Regions from separate parts of the Pandoraea sp. LA3 genome, predicted to be linked through region 1. Evidence: riboswitches for the same ligand, from Rfam matches in the RefSeq annotation. Region 1 holds a riboswitch; the other holds the start of a gene.

Region 1 (4,927 bases):
GTCTTCGACCATGCGGATGATGCGAGCGAGCGCCGTGTCGGCGCCGACCGCCGTCGTTTCCACGCGCAGCGTCCCCGCGCCATTGATCGAACCGCCCACGACCTTGTCGCCACTCGTCTTGTCGATGGGCAACGGTTCGCCCGTCAGCAACGACTCGTCGAGTTGGCTTGCGCCATCGCGAATCACGCCGTCGACCGGCACACGCTCACCGGCGCGCACCACGACCCAATCGCCCACTTTCACTTGCGAGAGCGGCACGTCAACCTCACTCGCTGCGCCATGCGGGTCGCGCAACACGCGCGCCGTCTCGGGCCGCAATGCCGCCAGCGCACGAATCGCTTCCACCGTACGCCGCTTCGCACGCGCTTCGAGCCACTTGCCCAGCAGGACCAGCGTAATGACGACCGCAGCCGCCTCGAAATAGAGATGCGGCATGCTGCCGGCCGGTGCACGCCACCATTCGTACAGACTCAGGCCATACGCCGCCGAAGTGCCCAGCGCCACGAGCAAGTCCATGTTGCCGCTGCCCGCGCGCACCGCCTTGTAGCCTGCCCGGTAAAACCGCGCGCCGAGCCAGAACTGCACCGGCGTCGCGAGCAGCCATTGCACCCACGGCGGCGGCATCACATGCACACCGAACGGTTCGAGCAGCATGGGCAGCAATAGCGGCAGCGAGAGCACCGCCGCGATGGCCACCGGCCACCACGCCGGGCCGCTTTCGGTCTGGGCCGCCTGCGCCGGGTCCGTTACGGGCGACGCTTCATATCCCGCCTTCTCGACAGCGGTCGCAAGCGCCGCGATGTCCACGGCACCGCGTACACCACGCACGGCAGCGCGCTCGGTCGCCAGATTGACGTTCGCCTCGACCACGCCCGGCACATTGCGCAGCGCCTTTTCGACGCGCCCCGCACACGAGGCGCATGTCATGCCGCCGATGGCGAGTTCGAACGATTGCTCCGCCACCTGATACCCGGCATCGGCCACCGCCGCTTCGATCGCGCCAAGCAGGGCCGCCGGCTTCACATCGGCCGCGGCCTCGACAGCCGCCGTTTCGGTCGCAAGGTTCACATTGGCGCTCGCCACCCCTGGGGTGCGTCGTAACGCCTTCTCTACCCGCGTCACACACGATGCGCAGGTCATGCCTTCGATACCGACCGACCAGTTCTGAGTCATTTATGGGCCTCCCACGAGGACTGTCATCATGCGTCAAAGCATAGACCTTGCCATGACAGGAAGGTCAAGCACTGTGCGGCAACTTGTCACGCATCGTATCGACCGCCCGTCCGATCGTTCAAGATAACGCGATCGGCACCGCCCGGGTTTGGGGGACGTCCGAGCCGTCACCCGACGCATCCGAAAAAAGCGCTTGAGCTTCCTGCTATGGGAAGGTCTATCATCGGTTCCATTCATTCGTGTCACCCTGCAATCGAACCTCTTCAAGGAGAACATCATGCAAGTGCAAGTCGAAGGTATGAGCTGCGGTCACTGCGTCAAGGCCGTCACGCGCGCGATCACCGAGCTGGACGCCGACGCCAAGGTCAATGTCGATCTGGGCGCCGGTCGCGTCGACGTGCAGAGCGATCTGTCCCCCGCCGAAGTCAGCGCCGCCATTACCGAAGCCGGTTATACGGTCAAGGGCACGCAGGCCTGAGCGTCATCCCGCCATCCGCGCCGTCCGGCCCACTCGCCCGGACCCGGTCACGGCGTGGCCGAACAGACCGGACGCGAAATCCGGGAGATGGACGAGGCGCGGATCCACTCCGCCATTCCCACGCGCTCGACGCGGCCTTCGCTGCAAAGCGGCAAGACCTTGTGCTACGCTCTGTCTCGCCGACTACGTCATGACGCCGCGCGATGCGTTACTGCCAGCGACCGACGGGCGGCAATACACGTCTTCAGGGCGGGGTGAAAGTCCCCACCGGCGGTATGTGACGCCGCGCAGTGCGCTGCGCCGTCATGAGCCCGCGAGCGCTTGCCATCGTTGCTTTCGCGACACCGGCAGGGTCAGCAGATCTGGTGCGAAGCCAGAGCCGACGGTCATAGTCCGGATGAGAGAAGATGCGTCGACACCCACGTGCTATGGGACGAGATCCCATGGTCACGTCCGTTCGCGTGCCCCGAAAACGTTTTTCGCCAATTGACTTACGCGAGGAGCGTTTCATGTCCACCAGCACCCAGCGCAATACCCAAGTTGCATCGCAAGACAGCACCACGGCAGACGATCTGCATGCCTACCCGGCATTCGTCGATCTTGCGCCGGTCGAAGTCCGTCTGGCCGCCGCGCTCGACGCCATGCGCGATGGCCGCCCCGTCATTCTCATGGACGATCTCGACCGCGAGAACGAAGCCGATCTGATCGTCGCCGCCGAGAAAATCACGCCGGCCACCATGGCCATGCTGATTCGCGAATGCAGCGGCATCGTCTGCCTGTGCCTGCCCGACGAGACGCTTCGCCGCCTCGATCTGCCGCCGATGGTCGAGCAGAACCAGAGCCGTTACGGCACGGCGTTTACCGTGACGATCGAAGCTCGTCAGGGCGTGAGTACCGGCGTATCGGCCGCCGACCGCGTCACCACGATCCGCGCGGCGATTGCCGACGATGCGCAACCGTCCGACCTGTCGCGTCCGGGTCACGTCTTCCCGCTGCGTGCGCAACCGGGCGGCGTGCTCACGCGTCGCGGTCACACGGAAGGCTCCGTCGATCTGGCGATCCTCGCCGGGTTGAAGCCGGCAGCCGTGCTGTGCGAACTGATGAATCCGGACGGCACGATGACGCGCGGCGCCGATATCGAGCGCTTTGCCAAGTTGCACGATCTGCCGATCCTGACCATCGACGAACTCGCCACTTACCGCCTCAGTCACGCTCAGGCCGCTTGAGTTGTCGGTTAGATAGAGGACGATGAAGCGTCGAAAAGTCACTCATCGACGCAGTCCTTTACGGCAACGGCTCGCACCGTCGTGGCCGCAGCGTCACCTTCGCCTGCCGCGTCGTCAGCCCCTGTTTCATCGCGGACCGACGACGCTCATCGCCCCCGGCCCGCCTACACACCTGCACGCCGATACACCGATACACGGATACGCCGGTACGCCGGTACACCGATATGCCGCGTACCACGAGCAAGCCTCGCCGCCCCGCCTCCTGCCCGTCGACACTTCCCTCTAACGCGAAATAAGCAATCGAGCGCGGTCACTCCTATAATCGGCCTGACAATGCGATTGCCTAGCATGATAAAAGTTACGAGGAAGACGTCATGAATACCAAACTGGACACCCGCGCGGATGCCACCGCCGTTCTGGCGCAGTGGGAAGCCGACGAAGCCGCCGTGCGTGAGCGCATCTCCCGCAACGGTCCCGCACGTTACGGCGTGGCCACGCCGTCGGACGTCATCGGCCTGTCCGGCCAGGAAATCTTCGACGCCATGTTCGACGGCAAGCTGCCGATGCCGCCGATCAGTGAAACGCTCGGCTTCATTGCCGTCGAGGTTGCCAATGGCCGCGCCGTCTTTCAGGGACGCCCGGCATTGCCCTATTACAACCCGCTCGGCTCCATTCATGGCGGCTGGTTTGCCACGCTGCTCGACTCGGCCGTGGCCTGCGCGATTCACTCGACGCTGCCCGCCGGACGCAGCTACACCACGCTCGAACTCAAGACCAACATGGTCCGCGCCCTCACCCGCGACGTTCCGCTCGTGCGCGCCGAAGGCAAGGTCATTCAGGTGGGACGTCAGGTCGGCATCGCCGAAGGCCGCATCGTCGGACCGGACGGCACGCTCTACGCACACGCCACGACGACCTGCCTGATCTTCGACTTCCCGCCGAAGAAGGCGTAAGCCAGTCGAAAACAGCGCCAGACGCGTCACCCGATAAAAAAGCCCGCCGGAGGATGACCCCGGCGGGCTTTTTTACGACCTGGCGCAGCACGCAATCATGCACTCGCGCCGTCGATACCTACTGAAACGCGGCGACGCTCGAAACACGCCTCAGTGCGACGGCCCCTTGCCGCCATGCTCGCCATCGGGCTGATGTTCGAGCGTCTCCTTGAGGGCGATCTGCAACTTGGCGTGCATGCGCACGAACCAGCTTCGCATGATGACGGCCAGCACCAGCGTGCCGACAACGATCAGCGCAATCATTTCGGTCGACGGCAGAATGCTCGCCGACAACGCTGCCAACAGCAGGATCACACCGACCATGGCGGCAATCGGCAGGATCTCGGCCACCACGCGTCGCACCTGGAACGTGTAGCGACCGGTCAGGCTCGGCGGCACCGACAGCTCCACGAGCAGCAACGACAGCGACTTGAGCTTGCGATACACCGCGATCAGGAACGGCAGCGACAGCACCAGCGCCGCGCCCCAGACCACCGCGCTTTGCAGGCTCGGATCCGACACCCACGGATTCATCAGATCCGCGAGGCGACGATAGAAGAACGCGCCGCCGAGGAAGATCGTGACGACCAGCGCCAGGTTGATCGCCACGCTCACCACGATGCGTCGCACGATGGTCACGATCGCCGCGCTGTCGCCCGTCAGTTGAATGCTTTGCAGCCACTGCGTGTACTGTCCAAGCACGTAGGCCAGACGCCCCGGCATGGCGCGTCCCAGCCAGCCGGTCACCGGATCGGCGCTCTTGATGAGGTACGGCGTGAGCAGCGTGGTGATCACCGAGACGGCCACCGCAATCGGATACAGGAAGTCGCTGGTCACCTTGAGCGAGAGCCCGAGCGAGGCGATGATGAACGAGAATTCGCCGATCTGCGACAACCCCATGCCCACGCGCATCGACGTGCGGCCGTCCTGCCCCGAGAGGTACGAGCCCAGCCCGCACGAGACGATCTTGCCCACGACCACCGCCACCGTGATGACCAGAATCGGCCAGACGTACGTGACGAGCACATTCGGGTCGAGCAACAGCCCGATGGTCACGA
Region 2 (4,927 bases), on a different contig from region 1:
TTCGCGCCAGATCGCCACGTGATGCAGGCGAAGCTCGCGCTCACCGCGAATCTTCGCCTCTTTCACGTGCATGTCGAGGCAAAAGCCGCAGCCATTGATCTGCGATGCGCGAATCTCGATCAGGCTCAGGATGGAGGATTCGACGGTGCTCGACTTCAGCAACATGCCGAACTCGACAAATTTCTTGAAAAGCTCGGGCGATTGGGCGAAAGCGTTCAGACGTTGACTCATGGTGGCGACCTCGATGGGGTGACGCGTCCCGACACGGTTCGGTCAGGGCGCTAAGGCATGAAACAGCCTCTTCATCTTAGGTGTCGACACCGAATGACAGAAGATCCGGCGTGGGGCGCACCATGTTGCCCTGGCGGCAACAATCCCCCGTCCGAAGCCTGTCACAAACCATACCGGGATAACGACTTGCCTTCCTAAGCCAGCGCTGTGCGCAGACACTGGCAATAGTTCTCGACGCCACGGATACCATCATGATCACGGCAACACGACAGGGCGAGCCATATGGCGTCCAATTGACCAATGGGCGTTGTCTGGTGTCCTCGGATACGCAAAAGGGTGGGAAAGGTGGGCGTGCGGGCATGCGACCGCATGAGTTGCTGGAAAGTGCGCTTGCAGCGTGCATTCGTATGTCCATCGATATGGCTGCCGAGCGCGCAGGTGCGACACTTCCCGCCGTCACAGTCGAAGTGACGATCGACAGGCAAGACCACGAAACCGCATTCGACGTGTCTCTTCACTTCTCGACAGCACCCTCCCCGGCGCACGAGTCACTCGCTCGTGAGGCGGTGCGAGCATCACCCGTTGCGCAGACACTGGGCAAGCCCATCGCGATTCGTCCGGCGGCAATCGTCACGCCTTGATAGGGGGCATTTATCATGGGCGACCAAACCATCGAAGCCCTCTCGTCGGCAATGCGCCAACTTGCACCGATTGGCGGGATGCTATTGAACTGATGGGTGATCGGTTTCTGGTCCCCGACGTTTGCCTCGTTGACCTGCCTGATCGAATATTCCAGACACGGAGAATCTACGCTTGCCTGCTCCATCGAAACTGCTTTTCCTGCCGGGCGCATCCGGAAACACCGCGTTCTGGCAGCCGCTCGCGAGTTTGCTGATCACCCCCGCCAGCAAAGTCATCCTTCCGTATCCGGGGTTCGGTCAGGAGCCCCCGGCACCTGATGTCAACAACATCGACGATCTCGTTCGAAGGGTCGTCTCTCACATCGACGAACCCACGGCCTTGATTGCTCAATCGATGGGAGGGGTGTTAGCGATTCGCGCAGCGCTGGAAAGGCCTGATCTGATAACCCATCTTGTTTTGACGGTGACGTCTGGTGGCATCGATACACGCGCGCTGGGTGCGGCAGACTGGCAAAGCGGATTTATCAATGCCAATCCGTCTTTCCCGAACTGGTTCACGTCGTTCACCGCTGACCTGACTGACGAGCTAAGCCGAATTGCACAGCCTGTCCTTTTGCTTTGGGGAGATGCCGACCCGATCAGCCCGCTAGCGGTTGGCCAGCGGTTGCGCGAACTGCTGCCTGACGCACGGTTGCACGTTGTCCCAGGGGGTAATCATGATCTGGCGCATGAGCACGCGTCGGAACTCGCGGGCCTTGTCGATGCCCACCTATCGCGGATCCGCGCGGGTGACTAAGGTTGGTGTTGCATCGTTTCGGTGTCGCACTCGCTAATCGTGGTGGGCGCCCGCGCGAGTTTGACTGCGACTGTCCGGGCCGGTCGAATCCGCGGCAAAAGGTGATCATTTCGCCAATGCATTTGTGATAGATTCCCCAGGCAGCATTTGATGCTGTTTCGTTCTCAGGGCGGGGTGAAATTCCCCACCGGCGGTAATCGTATAAATATACGTAGCCCGCGAGCGCTTCTTGGGATGTCATTCCCTGGAAGGTCAGCAGACTCGGTGTGATCCCGAGGCCGACGGTTAAAGTCCGGATGAGAGAGAGCGGGGTTGTGGGTTGCGTGCCTCGAGCGCGCGGCTTGGCCCTGTGCGCCCGTTTAATTTCACACAGGATCAACCCATGACCCAACTTCAAAATCCTTCCGTTGTTTCCGGTCGTCGCATCGCTTTCGTTCAATCCAGTTGGCATAAGAACATCGTGGACAATTGCCGGGCTGCTTTTGTTCAAGGCCTGGCTCAGGCAAATATCGCCGAATCCAACTGCGATTTCTTTGAGGTGGCGGGGGCCTTCGAAATTCCACTACACGCGAAATTGCTGGCGAAGACCGGCAAGTATGCGGCGATTGCCTGCGCGGGATTGGTCGTCGATGGTGGAATTTACCGCCACGAGTTTGTCGCTCAAGCCGTTATTTCCGGGCTGATGCAGGTGCAACTTGAAACCGAGGTTGTCGTCTTGTCTGCGGTTCTGACACCGCATCATTTCCACACTTCGGATGAACACAACAACTTCTTTCGAGAGCACTTCTTGGTTAAGGGCAGAGAGTTAGCGCACGCATGCTCTGACACCATCGAGAAGGTGATGTCGCTGAAAGATGAAGCTTTCGGTGGAATGAAGCACGCGGCCTGAATGGCGTCCGCGCCTTGCCGAACCGGGTAATTCAACAAAAGGAAAAACGGACGTTCGCTTCAAATCGAACGTCCGTTTCTTGTATCGTCGAATGTCGCTTTCCACATCTGAACACATGCCAGCCCGACTTCCTGCTCCCGGCGCAGTCCTTTTGCTGATTGATTTGCAGCGCGCGATCGACCACCCCAGTTGGGGCGAGCGAAATAACCCCGATGCCGAGCGACAAGTCGGCCGATTGCTGGCTCACTGGCGTTGCCAGGGTTGGCCTGTCTGGCACGTTCGGCACGACTCCACAAATCCCGCGTCTCACTACCGGCCGGGCCAGCCAGGACATGCATTCAAGCCAGAGACAGCGCCGGTGGCGGGGGAACTGGTCATCCCGAAGCAGACGAACAGTGCGTTCATCGGAACCGACCTGGAAGATCGGCTTCGAGCCGGAGGCCTCGACGCGTTGGTTGTGGCGGGCGTCATCACCAATAATTCAGTGGAAGCCACTGTCCGCATGGCCGGTAACCTTGGTTTCCAGACATGGCTCGTGTCTGACGGCTGTTTCACGTTTGCGCGGACAGACTGGAACGGGACACAACGAAGCGCCGAAGAGGTTCACGCGATGTCACTCGCCAATCTGGACACCGAATATTGCACCGTCACGACTGCCGATGCGTTATTAGGCACGGTTAGTTAAAGCAGGTTTGCAACGGCCGTTCGACGTCGGGAAAACGATACTCGAAGGGTGACTTGCCGAACGTCAAGTCGGGGTGGAAACAGTTTTCAGAAGTGACCAAAATCGGCCGGAAGCGGTCCCCTGCGCCAACGCGTCTTTGCTTCCGGACGTTACCGCTATCGTCGTAGTGTTGCTGCCATCCTTGTGCACAAATCCCTTGTGGCTGGCCGACTCCTGAATCAGCGTGCCGTCCGGGATGGGTTGACGACGACAAAGCCCATCAGCAACTCCTTTGGAGCGTGGTAGATTAGTGAACCTAACTTATAAGACCTTGGTTTATGGCAACGGCAACCATTGTGCCTTCGCTCTCCTCTTGTCTTGGCAGAATGTGGCCGGGTGAGAGGCGCTTTGCCGAACGACTTGAACAGAAGCTGGATGACGATTACAAGGTTTGGTACGACGTGCGTATCGCCTCGCTCGACAAATATCCGGACTTTGTAATCCTACACCCATCACATGGGTTGCTTGTGCTCGAAGTGAAGGATTGGAGACCAAGCACCATCAATGTTGCAACGCCAGGCGATTGGATCATCCACGGTGATTTTGGTCCGAAAGAGGTCACTAATCCGCTTGAACAGGCCAGGCGTTACATTACGGGTATCGTCCGCGCCCTCGAGCGCGATCCGCAGCTTGTGAATTCTCTGGGGCACCCGTATCAAGGGAAGCTGCGGTTTCCGTGGGCGTACGGTGTGGTGTTTCCGTTCATGACGCGTAAGCAGTTCATGGATGGGCAGTTGGATAATGCGATTCCGCTGGATCGTGTGATCTGCTCCGATGAGATGACTGAATCGGAGGATGCAGAGCGTTTTCAGGAGCGCCTGTGGAACATGTTCCCGTATCGGTTTCGAGATAAGTTGACCTTGCCGCAGATCGACCGGGTGCGCTGGATTCTCTTTCCAGAGATTCGCGTCTCGGCCAAGCAGCAGGAACTGTTTGGCGATGAGCCTGAGTTGCCAGATATTATGGCAGTGATGGACATGCAGCAGGAGCAGCTCGCACGAAGCTTGGGGGACGGTCATCGCGTTATCCACGGCGTGGCGGGATCTGGCAAGACGATGATTCTTGGTTACCGTGCCGAGTACCTCGCCGGTGCGTCCGAGAAGCCCGTTCTGATTCTGTGTTTCAGTGAGCCGTTGTCCAAGCGGTTGAAAAGTTGGATGGAGGCCAAGGGCCTGTCGGAGAAGGTATCCGTTCGCCACTTCCACGGTTGGTGCTTCGATCAACTAAAGGCTTACAACCAGCCTCGGCCCAGTGCGGAAGGAGATGCATTCTTTCCAGCGTTGGTCCAGCGCGTGATCGACAGTGTCGACCGTGGACATATCCCGAGCAATCAGTACGGTGCCGTGCTGATTGATGAAGGGCACGATTTTGAGCCGGGTTGGTTTAAGCTCGTGGTGCAGATGATATCGCCCGAGAGCAATCACTTGTTGGTGCTGTATGACGATGCGCAGTCGATCTTCAAGCGGTCAAGCCACCGAGGTTTCAGCTTCAAGAGTGTCGGTGTGCAGGCTCAGGGGCGCACGACGATTCTAAAGATCAACTACCGCAATACTCGGCAGATTCTCGAGCTGGCAGCGCTGATTGCCAAGGACATCCTAGACCCGAAGGCCACCGATGACGATGGCGTACCGCTGATTCGTCCGGTT

The links. Region 1 has a riboswitch for FMN ahead of ribB (3,4-dihydroxy-2-butanone-4-phosphate synthase). Riboswitches for the same ligand answer to the same signal wherever they lie in the genome.
Region 2: it holds a riboswitch for FMN, as region 1 does, so the genes downstream of both, C5N93_RS09820 (6,7-dimethyl-8-ribityllumazine synthase) here and ribB (3,4-dihydroxy-2-butanone-4-phosphate synthase) in region 1, are expected to answer to the same signal.

Annotation. Positions count from the first base shown of each region.
Region 1 is NZ_PTPY01000030.1:81,469-86,395, forward strand. It holds gene C5N93_RS10460 (heavy metal translocating P-type ATPase) at 1-1,173, opposite strand, end outside; gene C5N93_RS10465 (cation transporter) at 1,451-1,651, shown strand; FMN riboswitch at 1,888-2,064, shown strand; gene ribB (3,4-dihydroxy-2-butanone-4-phosphate synthase) at 2,161-2,877, shown strand; gene C5N93_RS10475 (PaaI family thioesterase) at 3,252-3,830, shown strand; gene C5N93_RS10480 (cation:proton antiporter) at 3,981-4,927, opposite strand, start outside.
Region 2 is NZ_PTPY01000029.1:81,432-86,358, reverse strand. It holds gene C5N93_RS09835 (carboxymuconolactone decarboxylase family protein) at 1-231, opposite strand, end outside; gene C5N93_RS09830 (OsmC family protein) at 591-872, shown strand; gene C5N93_RS09825 (alpha/beta fold hydrolase) at 1,045-1,668, shown strand; FMN riboswitch at 1,825-1,980, shown strand; gene C5N93_RS09820 (6,7-dimethyl-8-ribityllumazine synthase) at 2,051-2,557, shown strand; gene C5N93_RS09815 (cysteine hydrolase family protein) at 2,673-3,242, shown strand; gene C5N93_RS09810 (3'-5' exonuclease) at 3,560-4,927, shown strand, end outside.